One region of the Pseudomonas sp. IT-P12 genome, then DNA from elsewhere that is predicted to be linked to it. Evidence: riboswitches for the same ligand, from Rfam matches in the RefSeq annotation. Region 1 holds a riboswitch; the other holds the start of a gene.
The links. A riboswitch is a leader RNA that binds a small molecule or an ion and turns the genes downstream of it on or off. The one in region 1 is predicted to bind cobalamin.

Region 1 (4,908 bases):
AGGCGGTGAGCCCTCCGGCGAGTGCGATGACGAAAACGAGCTGAGGCTTGCGCATACTGATCTTCCCTTTGGATGCAGTGATCTGATCAGTAGAGAAGCGCAAGCCCGTGATGGTTCAACCGTTCAGCCGCGGGCCTCCTTGAGCAGCACGGCGATGCCGGGATGGTAGTTGCCCGCTTCGTTGTGCAACTTGCGGTAGGCATAGGGGAAATACCAGGCCACGGCGCAGGTGTTTTCCTTCTGCAGGTCGTCGACCATGTCCTGAAGCTCTTCCGGCGTGGCACCGTGCTGGGCCTTTTGTGGCGCCACGAACAGGCAGCCCAGTTTCAGGTCGCTGCTGTAGCTGATGCGCTTGGCGTCGCTGGTGATTTCTGCCAGCGCCTGTGTCAGGTTCAGTCCGTTGACCCGTGGCCAGCGCTGGGTCGCTTGAAGATAGGCGCGCGCCTCGCTCGAGGCGATGAGCAGGTCGGCGCGGGCGTTGCGTTCGCCGTCTTCGATCTGTTTGCGGGTCTGGGTGTTTTGCAGGGTGACCATTTCGGCCATCCAGGCAGCGGCCGAGAGCACGCCAAGGTTGGCTTTTTCGTCGTACCAGTAAGGCGTGTCGTTATCGCCGCGCACGGCGTTGTAGCGGTCAATACAGTCAAACCAGCGTTCCAGCAGCGGGCGCAGGAATTCCAGTCGCGGATTGCTGATGATCATGCCTTGCATGGGGCTCACCCTTGTTCTTGTGATGTGGGGTTGTGGCTCTTTGATATCACTGCTGGAAGTGTGGCACAAGATTGGCGTCACTTTATTGATCAGCGGCAGTTATTCGCCCATCGGCGTCCCGGCTTTAATTGACGCTCCATTCCCAACCCTCTAACCTTCGCGGCTTGTTTCAGGTGCTCTATGACCCTGGTTGATAGAGTGAAACAGGGAAGCCGGTGAGTGCGTGCGTTCAACTGATGAGCGACCACGATCCCGGCGCTGCCCCCGCAACGGTAAATGAGTGAACGCTGCGCTTTGAGCCACTGTGTCGATCGCGACATGGGAAGGCGCGCAGTCAGGTGTCATGCCGCTCATGAGCCCGGAGACCGGCCTGATTCAATCCAGCGGCATCACGGTGGGCGATGCCAGGCTTCTTGCCGTCTGTTTTTGCGCCTGCCCGCCGTTATCCAGCCTCAACGGAGAGCTCCCATGACTGATACTCCTGATCGTGACGAACGCCACCTGGCGCGCATGCTGCGTAAAAAAGCCGTGATCGACGAACGCATCGCCAACTCGCCGAACGAATGCGGCCTGCTGTTGGTGCTGACCGGCAACGGCAAAGGCAAAAGCAGCTCGGCGTTCGGCATGCTCGCCCGTTCCATGGGGCACGGCATGCAGTGCGGCGTGGTGCAATTCATCAAGGGCCGCAACAGCACGGGCGAAGAATTGTTTTTCCGTCGTTTCCCGGAGCAGGTGCGTTTCCATGTGATGGGCGAAGGCTTTACCTGGGAAACCCAGGATCGCCAGCGCGACATCGCCGCGGCCGAAGCCGCGTGGGCGGTGTCCCGCGAACTGCTGCGCGATCCGGCGATTGGCCTGGTGGTGCTGGACGAACTGAACATCGCCCTCAAGCATGGCTACCTTGACCTCGACCAGGTGCTCAGCGACCTGCAGGCGCGTCCGCCGATGCAGCATGTGGTGGTGACCGGCCGCGGCGCCAAGCCGGAGATGATCGAGCTGGCTGACACCGTCACGGAAATGGGCATGATCAAGCACGCCTTCCAGGCCGGGATCAAAGCGCAAAAGGGCGTCGAATTGTGAGTGAGCCACGTCATTGCCCGGCGGTATTGATTGCCGCGCCGGCCTCCGGCCAGGGCAAGACCACCGTCACCGCCGCACTGGCCCGTCTGCACCGCAATCAGGGGCGCAAGGTGCGTGTGTTCAAGTGCGGTCCGGACTTTCTCGACCCGATGATCCTCGAGCGCGCCAGTGGCGCGCCGGTGTATCAACTGGACATGTGGATGGTCGGCGAGCAGGAAAGTCGTCGCCTGTTGTGGGAAGCGGCCGCCGAAGCGGACCTGATTCTCATCGAAGGTGTCATGGGCCTGTTCGACGGCACGCCGTCCAGCGCCGACCTGGCGCGGCATTTCGGTGTGCCGGTGCTCGGGGTGATCGACGGCACGGCGATGGCGCAGACCTTCGGCGCCCTGGCGTTGGGCCTGGCGAAGTATCAGGCGGACCTGCCGTTCGCCGGCGTATTGGCCAACCGGGTCGGCACCTTGCGCCATGCGCAATTGCTGGAAGGCAGCCTGACCGAAGGTTTGCGCTGGTACGGCGCTTTGTCCCGGGAAACCGGGATCGAGCTGCCGAGCCGCCACCTCGGCCTGGTCCAGGCCAGCGAGCTGAACGACCTCGACCTGCGCCTCGATGCCGCCGCCGAGGCGTTGGCCAGCAGTTGCGAGGTCGCGCTGCCGCCCGCCGTGGCATTCGCTGCGCCCGAGGTATTCGTCGCCGAGCCGTTGCTGGCCGGTGTGCGCATTGCCGTGGCGCGCGACGAAGCGTTCGCGTTCACGTACGGCGCCAGCCTGGATCTGTTGCGGGCCATGGGAGCCCAATTGTCCTTTTTCTCGCCGATCCGCGACACGCAACTGCCCCCGGCCGACAGCCTCTATCTGCCGGGTGGTTACCCGGAGCTGCACCACGTGGCGCTGGCGCAAAACACCCCGATGCTCGATGCGATCCGCGCTCACCACGCAGCGGGCAAGCCGTTGCTGGCCGAGTGTGGCGGCATGTTGTACCTGCTCGATTCGCTGACCGATGTCGAGGGCACTCGCGCTGAGCTGGTGGGCTTGCTGGCGGGGCATGCCGTGATGCAGAAACGCCTGGCGGCGCTGGCGTTGCAGGCGGTCGAGTTGCCGGAAGGTTCACTGCGCGGACACACCTACCATCATTCGTTGACCACCACCGAACTGACGCCGATTGCACGTGGCCTGAGCCCGAACGGCGGGCGCGGCGCAGAGGCGGTTTTTCGTGAGGGGCGGATGACCGCCTCTTATGTGCATTTTTACTTTCCATCGAATCCCTCGGCCGTGGCCGCGCTGTTTGCGCCGGACCGTGAGAACGATTTCGCGAGCCAGCCTGCTGCCACAATGGATCATCCCGCCCCTGAGGCAGCGAGTCTGCTCGCGAAGCGGCCATGAGCGACAACGCCTTCTCCGAGGACGAACGCGCGGCCGTCTATCGAGCCATCGCCGAACGCCGTGACATGCGCCATTTCAGCGGCGGCACCGTCGAACCTGCGCAATTGAGGCGCCTGCTCGAAGCCGCGCACCAGGCGCCCAGCGTCGGCCTGATGCAGCCCTGGCGGTTTATCCGCATCAGCGATCGCCACCTGCGCGGCCAGATCCAGTCGCTGGTGGAGGAGGAGCGCGTGCGTACGGCGCAAGCCCTCGGCGAGCGCAGCGACGAGTTCATGAAGCTGAAAGTCGAAGGGATCAACGATTGCGCCGAGGTGCTGGTTGCCGCGTTGATGGACGATCGCGAACGGCATATTTTCGGTCGCCGCACGCTGCCGGAAATGGACATGGCTTCATTGTCCTGCGCGATCCAGAACCTGTGGCTGGCCTCCCGTGCCGAAGGGCTCGGCATGGGCTGGGTCTCGTTGTTCGAACCGCAGGCACTGGCCGACCTGCTGGGTTTGCCCGCCGGGGCCAAACCCCTGGCGATCCTGTGCCTGGGACCGGTCAAGGCGTTCTATACGGCGCCGATGCTGGTCCTCGAAGGTTGGGCGCAGGAGCGTCCGCTCAGCGAATTGCTGTATGAAAATTTTTGGGGAGTGAGTCAATGAGTGTGGCGTTGTTGAGTGTCGCCGCCGTGGCGCTGGATGCGCTGCTCGGTGAACCCAGGCGCTGGCATCCGCTGGTGGCGTTCGGTCGTTTTGCCGATCGCATCGAACAACGTTTCAATGGCGGTGGCCGTGGCTGGCGCAGCCACGGTGTCACGGCCTGGGTCATTGCGGTCATACCGCTGACCCTGCTGGCCACGGCGTTTTCCTGGGCGCCTTATGTCGGTTGGATCGTCGAGATTGTTGCGCTGTATTGCGCCCTCGGCCTGCGCAGTCTGGGTGAACACGTCGAGCCGGTAGCCAAGGCTTTGCGCAGTGACGATCTGGAATTGGCGCGCCAGCGGGTCGGGTATCTGGTCAGTCGCCAGACCAGCGAACTGGACTCGACCGAAGTCGCCCGTGCCGCCACCGAGTCGGTCCTGGAAAACGGCAGCGACGCGGTGTTCGCCGCCTTGTTCTGGTTTGTCGTGGCCGGGGCGCCCGGTGTGGTGCTCTACCGCTTGAGCAACACGCTGGACGCGATGTGGGGCTATCGCAACGAACGCTTCGAACGTTTCGGCTGGGCGGCGGCGAAGATCGACGACGTGCTCAACTATATTCCGGCCCGGCTGGTGGCCTTGACGTATGCGCTGCTGGGTAACACCCGACTCGCGTTGAAGTGCTGGCGCACGCAAGGCCCGACCTGGGACAGCCCGAACGCCGGCCCGGTCATGGCGGCGGGTGCCGGGGCGCTCGGGGTCGAGTTGGGTGGGGCGGCGATTTATCACGGTGAACTGCACCAGCGCCCGCCATTGGGCGAAGGTGTGCCGGCGGATGCCGACGCCATTGATCGAGGCTGGCAATTGGTCCAGCGCGGGGTATGGTTATGGCTGCTGATTCTGTGCGTGGGGGCTGAATTTTATGCTTGAACACGGTGGACGGTTGCGCAAGGCGGCGCTCGAATACGGGATTGCCGAAGCCGATTGGCTCGACCTGTCCAGCGGCCTCGCGCCCTGGCCATTTGCGGTCCCGGAGATTGCACTGCGTGCCTGGGCGCGGTTGCCGGAAACCGATGACGGTCTGGAGCAGGCTGCCTGCGAGTACTACGGCACCGCGCA
Region 2 (4,908 bases), on a different contig from region 1:
AGAGCAGGCCCTGGGAGGTTTTGGTCGGGGCGCGCAAGGTGTAGAGGCCGGCGAGCATCAGGGCGAAACCGACAGCCACCACCAGATTGCCACCGGTGGTCGACACCACGCGCTGCCAGCCGTCTTCCGGCTCCCAGGCTTCGGCATCGTGGGCGTGCGCGGCGGTGCCGGCGGCATGTTCATGCACTTCAACAGCGGCCGGTTCGGCCTTTTCGTAGGTTTCCGCCTGCAGAATCAGCGGCGAAACCCAGAAGCTTTGCAGCAGGGTGAGCAGCAGGGCGGCCAGCAGCCCGGAGAAACCTGCGGTTTGCGCGATACGCTTGATCATGTCGGCAGGTCTCAATGGCACGGGAAGGCGGCGCTGTGGCGGGTATCGTGGGCGGCGTTGTGCACCGCTTCGATGTGCGAGAAACCGGCGAAGTAAACCAGGCAGGCACCCAGGATCGAGGCGCAGACAGCGGCGGTCAGGCGTTGGCTCAGGGTGGTCGTGGTGGTGCTGGTGGAGCTCTGGTGGGTGCTGCTGATGATCGACATGGCGCTTCCCTCTGTTCTGTCAACGGGTGAAGGCAGCGCATGCAAGCCTCCTGCGCATCGGGCACGCAGAAGTCCAAACAGCGCCCGCCCACCGCGGGTTTGTTATTTCAGTGAACGTATCGTCACTTTGTGTTGCGGGCCGGTCTCCGGGCTCGCGAGGGGCTTGGGCGTACGCCGAAACCTGCAAGAATCGCCTTCCCATGCCGAATGGCCGGCACAGTGGCTATGATTCTTCGCTCGCTTACCGTTGCGGGGGCAGCACCGGACTGACATGGCCTTGAGTAAAGCACATGATTCACCGGTTTCCCGTTTCACCCTGTGAAGGGCACCCGTAACAAGGTGTGTAGGAGAGCATGGGCGGGGGCAGGGCGTCAATTGGCAGCGGTTCTCAACTCGGAATCGAGCGCGGCTATCGCAAGCCAGCCCGCTCCCGCCCATAGGCGACATTTGCAAACCCGCTGTGGGAGCGGGCCTGCTCGCGATGGGGCGGGTCCCGTCGCTACAACTCATTGACCCGCCCCAGTACGATGCGTAGCCTTGTCCGTTCGAGGTTCTTCGCCATTGTCGAAGCTAAGAAGGGAACGCGGTCGATGCCGCGGCTGCCCCCGCAACTGTGAACGGTGATGTTCGCTGCCACGCCACTGCAAGCCCGCTGCACCGGGTTCGCGGGAAGGCGCAGCGGATGCCGGGCCAACCGCCCGGCACACTGTCAGCCAGGAGACCTGCCTCGAACCAGATTCTCACTACAACCGGGCGGGGTGATCCGGTGGCGAAACTCTTGCGCGCGCCTTCGTCGCAGCGCTTGTCGTCCCGTATGCCCGCCACCTTGCCAAAGGGCATCCGATGAAAACACTGGCCAAACTTCCCGTCACCATCGTTACCGGCTTTCTTGGCTCGGGCAAAACCACCTTGCTGCGCCACATGCTCGACAACGCCCAGGGCCGCCGCATCGCCGTGATCGTCAACGAGTTCGGCGAACTGGGCATCGATGGCGAAATTCTCAAGCAGTGCTCCATCGGTTGCACCGAGGAAGAGGCCGTCGGTCGCGTGTTCGAACTGGCCAACGGCTGCCTGTGCTGCACCGTCCAGGAAGAGTTCTTCCCGGTCATGCGCGAACTGGTTGCGCGCCGGGGCGACCTCGACCACATCCTCATCGAAACCTCCGGCCTGGCGCTGCCAAAACCCCTGGTGCAAGCGTTCCAGTGGCCGGAAATCCGCAGTGCCTGCACGGTTGACGCGGTGATTACCGTCGTCGACAGCCCGGCCGTTGCCGCCGGCACCTTTGCCGCGTTCCCGGACCAGGTCGATGCCCAGCGCAAACTCGACCCGAACCTGGACCACGAATCGCCCCTGCACGAACTGTTCGCCGACCAATTGGCCAGCGCTGACCTGGTGATCCTCAACAAGGCCGACCTGATCAGCCCTGAAGACCTGGCCCGCGTGCGCCTGGAAGTGGCCGAAGAACTGCCGCCAGCGGTCAAGGTCATCGAAGCGAGCAGCGGTCGCCTGCCCCTCGACGTCCTGATCGGCCTCGGTGCCGGTTCCGAGGAACACATCGACAGCCGTCACAGCCACCACGATCACCACCATGAAGGTGAGGACGATCACGACCACGATGCGTTCGACTCCATCTCCATCGAACTGCCGCCCGCCGACGAGAGCCTGCTGCTGGACGCACTGACCCAGTTGGTGGTCAAGCACGACATCCTGCGGGTCAAGGGTTTCGCGGCGATCCCGAACAAACCGATGCGCCTGCTGATCCAGGGCGTCGGGACGCGATTCGACAAACACTTCGACCGCCAGTGGGGCGCCGATGAAGCGCGCACCACGCGCCTGGTGCTGATCGGCCAGGCGCTGGACGCCGTGCAACTCGAAGCCCAACTGCGCGCCGCGCTCAGCGCCTGACCCATGCACCTGCTCAGGACCCAGCCCGGCGGTTTCGTGTCGGATGACAACATCGCCGACCTTGGACAAACCCCCGCCGAGCTGGTGATCCTGTGCAGCGGTGATTCCAGCCTGGCGTTGCTCGCCGAAGCGGCGCAGCAGTTGCCCGATGACTACCCGAGCGTGCGCCTGGCCAACCCGATGCAGGTGCAGAACCATGCTTCGGTCGACCTGTATGTCGACGAAGTACTGCGTCATGCCAGGGTGATTCTGGTCTCGCTGCATGGCGGCATCGCCTATTGGCGTTATGGCGTCGAGCAACTGATCGAGCTTTCCCGCCGTGGCGTGCAGCTGATTCTGGTGCCGGGTGACGACCGCCCGGACCCGGAGCTCAGCGACCTGAGCACGGTGACGGCCGAGGATCGTGACCGGCTCTGGCATTACTTGCGTCAAGGCGGCATGGCCAACGCCCTGGATCTGTTTCGTTGCCTTGCCAATCGCTGGCTGGATCGCGACTACCCGTGGGGCGAGCCGCAAACTTTGCCGCGCACGGCGATTTATCACCCGCGCAAAAGCCCGGCGCAGTTGAGCGACTGGCAAGCCGACTGGCAGGCTGATCAACCGGTGGCGGCGGTGCTGTTTTACCGCTCGCACCTGCAGGCGGCGAACACTGCGTTCATCGATGTGTTCTGTCAGCGCCTGCAAGCGGCGGGGCTCAATCCCTTGCCGGTGGCCGTGGCCAGCCTGAAAGAGCCTGGCTGTCTGACGGTGGTCGAGGACTGGCTGGACGATGTCGACGCCTCGGTGATCCTCAATACCACCGGTTTCGCCCAGTCCAGCCCGGAAGCGCCGCACCTGCGCCCGTTTCGTCGCAACATCCCGGTGATCCAGGCCATCTGCGCCCAGGACAACGAACCCGGCTGGCGCGCCAGCGAGCAGGGTCTCGGTCCACGGGATCTGGCGATGCATATTGCGCTGCCGGAACTGGACGGCCGGATCATCAGCCGCCCGATCAGTTTCAAGGACCTGGCCTGGCGCAGCGAGCGCAGTCAGTCCGATGTGGTGTGCTACCGGGCCGCGCCCGAGCGCATGGATTTCGTCGCCGAACTGGCCAGGCGCTGGGTCGAACTGGGCCGCGTGCCGAACAGCGAAAAACGCATCGCCCTGGTGCTTGCCAACTACCCGACCCGGGACGGGCGCATTGGCAACGGCGTCGGCCTCGACACACCGGCTGCTGCCTTGAATATCCTGCGGGCCTTGCAGCAACAGGGGTATCCGTTGACGGCGCCGCTGCCGGACAGCGGCACCGCGTTGATCCAGCAATTGCTCGGCGGTGTCAGCAATGACCTTGACCACCTCGACCTGCGCCCGTGCAAGCAGAGCCTGGCACTGCAGGATTACCAGCACCTGTTCAGCGCCTTGCCCGAGGCCAATCGCCAGGCGGTGCTGGAGCGCTGGGGCGCACCGGACAACGACCCGATGTGCCGTGACGGGCGGATGATGATCGCCGGCCTGCGCTTTGGCCTGAGCTTCGTGGGCATTCAGCCCGCGCGCGGCTACCAAGTGGACCCGAGTGCGGTGTACCACGACCCTGACCTGGTGCCGCCGCACGGTTACCTGGCGTTCTATTTCTGGCTGCGCCATGCCTACGGTGCCCACGGGGTGATCCACGTCGGCAAGCACGGCAACCTCGAATGGCTGCCGGGCAAGGGCGTCGGCCTGTCGCAAAACTGCTGGCCCGATGCGCTGCTCGGTCCGCTGCCGAACATCTATCCGTTCATCGTCAACGACCCGGGCGAGGGCGCCCAGGCCAAGCGGCGCACGCAAGCGGTGATCATCGACCACTTGATGCCGCCGCTGACCCGGGCCGAGACCTACGGTCCGCTGCGCAACCTGGAGTTGCTGGCCGACGAATACTACGAAGCGCAGTTGCTCGATCCACGCCGAGCGCGGGAGTTGCAGCGCGACATCCTGCAACTGGTGCGCGAGACCCATATCGACCGCGAATTGCAGTTGGGCGAACAGCTCGACAGCGACGCGGATGCGGCGATCTGGCTGCCGCGCCTGGACACCTACCTGTGCGACCTGAAGGAGTCGCAGATCCGCGATGGCCTGCACATCTTTGGCGAGTCGCCGGTCGGGCGCTTGCGCACTGACACCCTGCTGGCGCTGTTGCGCATTCCCCGTGGCGATGGACGCGGTGCGCAGTCGAGTCTGTTGCGGGCGCTGGCCGAGGCGTTCGCGTTGGGCTTCGATCCGCTGGACTGCGCATTGGCCGAGCCGTGGACCGGGGCGCGCCCCGAGGCGTTGCAGGCGCTGAGCGACGAGCTCTGGCGCACGGCGGGCGACACCCGCGAGCGCCTGGAGTTGTTTGCCATGCAGCTGATTGCCCAGACGCTGGATACCCCCTGTGGGAGCGAGCTTGCTCGCGATAGTGTGTCAGTCGATTCCACTGTGTCTGATACTCCATCGCGAGCAAGCTCGCTGCTA

Region 2: it holds a riboswitch for cobalamin, as region 1 does, so the genes downstream of both, cobW (cobalamin biosynthesis protein CobW) here and cobO (cob(I)yrinic acid a,c-diamide adenosyltransferase) in region 1, are expected to answer to the same signal.

Annotation. Positions count from the first base shown of each region.
Region 1 is NZ_CATKPY010000021.1:797,081-801,988, reverse strand. It holds gene ACM6IM_RS12675 (PQQ-dependent sugar dehydrogenase) at 1-55, opposite strand, end outside; gene ACM6IM_RS12670 (hypothetical protein) at 124-708, opposite strand; cobalamin riboswitch at 863-1,097, shown strand; gene cobO (cob(I)yrinic acid a,c-diamide adenosyltransferase) at 1,177-1,788, shown strand; gene ACM6IM_RS12660 (cobyrinate a,c-diamide synthase) at 1,785-3,167, shown strand; gene bluB (5,6-dimethylbenzimidazole synthase) at 3,164-3,814, shown strand; gene cbiB (adenosylcobinamide-phosphate synthase CbiB) at 3,811-4,719, shown strand; gene cobD (threonine-phosphate decarboxylase CobD) at 4,712-4,908, shown strand, end outside.
Region 2 is NZ_CATKPY010000011.1:770,761-775,668, reverse strand. It holds gene ACM6IM_RS06605 (CbtA family protein) at 1-328, opposite strand, end outside; gene ACM6IM_RS06600 (CbtB domain-containing protein) at 340-534, opposite strand; cobalamin riboswitch at 654-882, opposite strand; cobalamin riboswitch at 1,066-1,279, shown strand; gene cobW (cobalamin biosynthesis protein CobW) at 1,378-2,439, shown strand; gene cobN (cobaltochelatase subunit CobN) at 2,443-4,908, shown strand, end outside.